2 linked regions of the Blastochloris tepida genome follow. The main gene of each other region encodes a partner of the protein of the gene in region 2 in a complex. Links are inferred from orthologs where the notes say so. Each region holds a gene or a part of one and is shown on either strand. Other genes may lie near its edges.

Evidence for each region.
Region 1: BLTE_RS12390 (region 2) and sdhC share a complex: the UniProt entries of both Escherichia coli proteins name them as parts of the enzyme complex. The link is inferred for Blastochloris tepida from one-to-one orthologs.

The regions. Positions count from the first base shown.
Region 1 is NZ_AP018907.1:3,385,344-3,388,171, reverse strand. The notes cover bases 1-2,759. They hold sdhC (succinate dehydrogenase, cytochrome b556 subunit), read right to left. Parts: upstream 1,700-2,759; coding sequence 1,301-1,699; downstream 1-1,300. Other genes in these bases: BLTE_RS15355 (LysR substrate-binding domain-containing protein), read left to right, coding at 1,997-2,759; sdhD (succinate dehydrogenase, hydrophobic membrane anchor protein), read right to left, coding at 898-1,293; sdhA (succinate dehydrogenase flavoprotein subunit), read right to left, coding at 1-892. Also shown: more of BLTE_RS15355, read left to right, coding at 2,760-2,828. UniProt on the Escherichia coli protein: Membrane-anchoring subunit of succinate dehydrogenase (SDH).
Region 2 is NZ_AP018907.1:2,719,703-2,722,759, forward strand. What follows is about bases 37-3,024. They hold BLTE_RS12390 (succinate dehydrogenase/fumarate reductase transmembrane subunit), read right to left. Parts: upstream 1,763-3,024; coding sequence 1,310-1,762; downstream 37-1,309. Other genes in these bases: BLTE_RS12380 (DUF2336 domain-containing protein), read right to left, coding at 37-635; frdD (fumarate reductase subunit FrdD), read right to left, coding at 960-1,313; BLTE_RS12395 (succinate dehydrogenase/fumarate reductase iron-sulfur subunit), read right to left, coding at 1,762-2,508; frdA (fumarate reductase (quinol) flavoprotein subunit), read right to left, coding at 2,519-3,024. Outside these bases: more of BLTE_RS12380, read right to left, coding at 1-36; more of frdA, read right to left, coding at 3,025-3,057. UniProt on the Escherichia coli protein: Two distinct, membrane-bound, FAD-containing enzymes are responsible for the catalysis of fumarate and succinate interconversion; fumarate reductase is used in anaerobic growth, and succinate dehydrogenase is used in aerobic growth.

The DNA.
Region 1 (2,828 bases), 670 kb from region 2 along the record:
CGGAGGGCGCGTAGCGCTCCATGAAGCGCTCGCCCTCGGAATTGACGAGGTAGCCGCCCTCGCCGCGCGAGCCCTCGGTGATCAGGCAGCCCGAGCCGTAGATGCCGGTCGGGTGGAACTGCACGAACTCCATGTCCTGCAGCGGCAGGCCGGCGCGCAGCACCATGGCGTTGCCGTCGCCGGTGCAGGTGTGGGCGCTGGTGGCCGAGAAATAGGCGCGGCCGTAGCCGCCGGTCGCCAGCACCGTCTTGTGGGCGCGGAAGGCGTGCAGCGTGCCGTCGTCGAGCTTGAGCGCGATCACGCCGCGGCAGGCGCCGCCGTCCATGATCAGGTCGAGCGCGAAATACTCGACGAAGAACTCGGCCCGGTGCTTCAGCGCCGCGCCGTACATGGTGTGCAGCATGGCGTGGCCGGTGCGGTCGGCGGCGGCGCAGGTGCGTTGCGCGATGCCCTTGCCGAAATGCGTGGTCATGCCGCCGAACGGGCGCTGGTAGATCTTGCCGTCCTCGGTGCGCGAGAACGGCACGCCCCAGTGCTCCAGCTCGTAGACGGCGGCCGGGGCGTTCCGCACCATGTACTCGATCGCGTCCTGGTCGCCGAGCCAGTCGGAGCCCTTGACGGTGTCGTACATGTGCCAGCGCCAGTCGTCCTCGCCCATATTGCCGAGCGAGGCGGCGACGCCGCCCTGCGCCGCAACGGTGTGCGAGCGGGTCGGGAACACCTTGGTGACGCAGGCGGTGCGCAGGCCGGCCTCCGAGCAGCCGACCACCGCGCGCAGGCCCGCGCCGCCGGCGCCGACCACCACCACGTCATAGGCGTGCTCGATCACCGGATAGGCCGCGCCGGTGAACGCCGGCGCCGCGGCGCCGTTGGAAGAACCGTTGGTCGACATGGCGCTCAGCCCCCGAAAGCGATCTTGAGAACGGCGAACGCGCCGGTGGCGCCGACCGCATAGCTGAAGAAGGTGTTCAGCATCAGCGCGGCGAACTTGATCGGCTCGGAGTGGACGTAGTCCTCGAGGATCACCTGCATGCCGATCTTCATGTGATGGACGCCGGTGGCGATCACCAGCACCAGCGGAATGGCGAGAAGCGGGTTGGCGATCCACTGCACCACGGTCGCGTGGTCCTTGCCGGCCAGGAACGCCAGCGCGAAGGCCAGGACGAAGGTGAGCGGGATCAGCGCCACGCCGGTGACGCGCTCGGCCCAGAAATGCTCGGTGCCGCGCTTGGCCGAGCCGAGGCCGCGGGCCCGCGCCATCGGCGTGCGAATCGAGGAGTTGGATCCGGACATGGTGGCCTCAGCGCAGGAAATAGGCGGCCGCCCAGACGGCGGCGGTCAGGGCACCGGAGAAGACGAACGAGGCCTGGGTGAGCACTTCGCGCGCCACCGGGCCGAAGCCCCGGCCGAAATCCCAGATGAAGTGGCGGATGCCGCCGGCCATGTGCTGGAACAGCGCCCAGGTGTAGCCGATCAGCACGACCTGGCCGGCCCAGGTGCCGAACGCCCAGTTGACGAGATCGAACCAGGCCGGCGAGGTGGCGGCGGCGACCAGCCAGGCCACCAGCAGCAGCGTGCCGAGATAGAGCGCGGCACCGGTGATGCGGTGCAGGATCGAGCTCATCATCGTCAGCATCGGCCGGTAGATCATCAGATGCGGCGACAACGGCCGTTCGACGGGGCTTCGCACCTCTGCCATTCCTTCGACTCCTGCCTCTGCTCGGCTGCCGGCGGCGGACAAACCTGACGACCGGACCAGCACCTGCCCGCTCAGCCAAGGCGTCCTGACGACAATCGCGTGTCAGGCCGTTGACATTGACCATAAGGGACGGACCGGCGGCCGGCCGCGGCCGTCACGCTCGAAACGCGCGCCGCCGCCGGCGGGATCCCGGCACGTGCCGTGCATCACTTCGCCGAAGACGAAGGTGACGGATGCCATGTGGTCACGCAATCTGTTTTTTGTCTAAGATGCCTTCGCCGTTGACGAAGGGTCCCTATGCGCTTCGACCTGATCGACCTCGACCTGTTCCGCCACGTCGCCGAGGCCGGCAGCATCACCGCCGGCGCGGCGCGGGCCAATCTGGCGCTGGCGGCGGCCTCCACCCGCCTGCGCAAGATGGAGGCCTCGCTCGGCGCGGCGCTTTTGGTGCGCGGCCGCCAGGGCGTGACCCCCACCAATGCCGGACGCACGCTGCTGCAGCACGCCCGGCTGATGCTGGCCCATGCCGAGCAGATGAATGCCGAGCTTGCCGCCTATTCCGGCGGGCTCGCCGGTCAGGTGCGGGTGCTGTCCAACACCAATGCGCTCACCGAGTTTCTGCCCGAGGCGCTGAGCGCCTTTCTCGCCGCCAATCCCAAGATCAGCGTCGATATCGAGGAGCGGCTGTCCGACGAGATCGTGGTGCTGATCGCCGAGGGCGTGGCCGACATCGGCATCGTCGCCGGCACGGTCGATACCGGCTCGCTCGAAACCTTCCCATTCCGCTCCGACCGTTTCGTGCTGGTGGTGGCGGCCGATGCGCCGCTGGCGGCGGAAGGCCGCGTCACCTTCTCCGACGTGCTGGACCATGATTTCGTCGGGCTCGACCGCGCCTCGGCGCTGCAGCGCTTCCTCGCCGACAAGGCGGCGCGCATCGGCCGGCAGCTGCGCCTGCGGGTGCAGCTGCGCTCATTCGACGCGGTCTGCCGCATGGTGGAATGCGGGGTCGGGCTCGGCATCGTGCCGCAGAGCACGGCGAACCGCGCCATGCGCGCCATGGCCATCCGCACCGTCGATCTCGACGACCCCTGGGCCCAGCGCGAGCTCACCATCTGCGTGCGGAGAATGG
Region 2 (3,057 bases):
ATCGCGAGAAGGCGCTTCTGCACCGCCTGGGTGGCCTTGGCGATCAGCGCCCGGAACAGTTGGGGCGGCAGGTCGCGGCGCCGGCCGATCGCCATCTGCAGCGACTCGTCGCCATCGGAGCGGTCGACCAGACAGGACAGGCCCTTGTCGGTGAAGCGCGCGCCGGAATTGGCCGCCACCGTGTGCATGACCTCGCGGTTGCCGCGCGCCACCAGCACGTCGGTCACCGGCGGCGAGATGGTCTCGCGCTCCGAGATGGCGAGCAGGTGCGGCTGGCTCTTGGTGCGGGCAATGTCGATCAGGTCGTCGTCGGTGAGCCGCGGCGACTGGGACAGGACGGGGCCCGCGACATCGATGAGGTCGTCGCGCGCAAGCTGGCGGATGACGCGCGGCGGCGCGTTCTCGGCCGGCGCCAGCCGGGAGGCAAGCTCGATGCGCGCCTCCGTCTCGATGGCGTTGGCCAGCCGGCCGATCACGTCGTCGAACAGCGCGATCTGTTCGTCGTCATAGACTTCCGCACCGGCGAAGAACAGATCGGTGATCTGTCGCAGCACCTCGATGCGCCGGCCGGCGGAGCCGCGGATGATCGCGTCCTCGAGGTCGATGATGAGGGACTCACGGGCAATTGCCGCCATCGTCATGCTGTCCGGTACCGCAATTCAGCCAGAGCATTCTGCGCAAAGGTGGGAAGCGGCTTTGCGAAGGAGAATGCGACAACTCAAGAGCTTCTAGCCCGATCCGATGCAGTCGCACCGGGTCGCACCTGGGGACCAGCTTAGCGGCAGGCGGATAAAGAACCGTTTATGACAGCGCGAATAATGGGAGTCGTTGCAATCTGGCGGCGCGACGCCGCCCGCCGCTGCGATTTCCGGGCGACCGGGTCATGATCCCGCGATGAGAGACCGCCCGTCGGCCGGAAACCGTATCGTCCCAACGGCCAGCTTTCGCTGCCGTTGGTGTCACAGCCCGGTCAGCAGATAGGCGCAGGCCGCCGTGGCGAGCGCCGCGAAGCCGCGCAGCACGATCTGCGCGGTGTGGGCGCTGGCGAGGCCGACATGGTGGGCGGTGGCCGCCATGCGGTGCACGCCGTGCCACAGCAGCAGCGAGATCACCAGGAAGATCGCCACCTTGCCGAACAGGGTGGCGGCGAAGGCGTGCATCGCCGCGTAGCTCATGGTGTCGGGCGGAAGCGTGCCGGTCGGCACCAGAATGCCGGTGATGACGATCAGCACCACGCCGACCAGCGCCGCCAGCGTGCCGCCGCCGCCGAACAGCAGCCAGAAGATCGGTTCCTGCGAGCGCTTCAGCTTCATGACGCGCCTCCCGGCGGAACCAGATTGCGGACGGCCTCGGCGAGGCCGGGCGGCAGAAGCCCGGCGACCCAGGCATAGACGAACAGCGAGATCGCCGCCGATGCACCGACGCCAACCACCACCACCGCGGCAACCGGCACGATCCGGCCGCCGAGGCGCAGCGTCGGCGCGGTCTTGGGCAGCACCATGAACCAGGTGACGGTGTGCAGCAGCGCGAACGCCGCCGCCACCGCGTGGAAGGCGATCATCGCCGGGGTCGCGAGCAGCGCCCGCCAGCCGTCATAGGCGGCTTCGCTCTGCGTCAGGGTGTAGAGCCCCCACAGCAGCACCAGTGCGTAGACGAAGAAGAACACCGCCGAGGCTTCGCGGAGCATGTAGACGACGTAGGACGGGTTCCTGGTCCACCAGTCCGCCGGCATGGGGCGGCGGTAGGTTCTCACCTCGGTCATCACCGGCCTCCCAGCAGGCGCTTCACGCCGAGATAATCGAGCGCCGAATTGACCTTGTTCTCATTGACGGCATGCATGGGGTCAACCCCCTTGGGGCAGACCTCGGAGCAGTAGCCGACGACCGTGCACTCCCACACCCCGACCTCGGCATTGGCCACGTCGGCGCGCACCGACCAGCCGATGTCGCGCGAATCGAGATTGTAGCGGTGCAGGAGCGACAGCGCCGCCGGGCCGATGAAGTCCGGGTTCAGGCCGAATTGCGGGCAGGCGGCGTAGCACAGAAGGCAGTTGATGCACTGCGAGTACTGGTAATAGGCGTCGAGCTGCGCCGGGGTCTGGCGGCTCGGCCCCTCGCTGAGCGGCTTGTCTTTCGCCGATACGATATAGGGCTTGATCGCCGCCAGCTTGTCGAGAAAGCCCGCCTGATCGATGGCGAGATCGCGCTGGACCGGGAAATGGTCGAGCGGCTCCACCCGCACCGGGCCGGGATAGAGGTCGCGCAGAAACGTCTCGCACGACAGATGCGGACGGCCATTGATCATCATGCCGCACGAGCCGCACACCGCCATGCGGCACGACCAGCGGAAGGTGAGCGAGCCGTCGAGATGGTCCTTGATGTATTGCAGCCCCTGCAGCACCGACATGTCGGGCGTGAACGGCACGTCGTAGCGCTGCAGGCGCGGCGCGGAATCGGTTTCGGGATTGAAGCGCAGCGCTTCGATGCGAATGGTGCGGGTGTCGGTCATATGGACCACCTCACGTCAGTTCGGCCTTGGCTCCGGCGCCGCCATAGACGCGCGAGCCCGGCCGCGATTTGGTGATGGTCACCGGCGCCGACTTGATCTGCGGCGCGCCGTCGCCGCCGGATCGGGCGATGGAGTGCACGAGGAAGCGCCGGTCGTCGCGCGCCGTGGCATCGAGCCGCTGATGGGCGCCGCGCGACTCGCGGCGCCACAGCGCGGCATGGGCCATCGCCTCGGCGACCTCCAGCATGCTGCCAAGCTCGATGGCGGCGAGCCACTCGGTGTTGAAGGCACGGTTTCTGTCGTCGAGCCGGATGCCGCGGCGATAGCGCGCGCGCAAATCGGCCAGCGTGCGGCATGCCGCCTTGAGCCCGGCTTCGGTGCGGTAGAGGCCGACGCCCTCCTCCATGGCATCCATCATCGCATCGCGGATCTCGGCGAGGCGCTCGCCCCGCTCATTGCCGAGCAGGCGCAGGACACGCGTTGCCGAGGCCTCCGCCAGACGCGCGGTGCGCTCGGGGCTGACCGGGCGGGCGGAGCGCACATATTGCG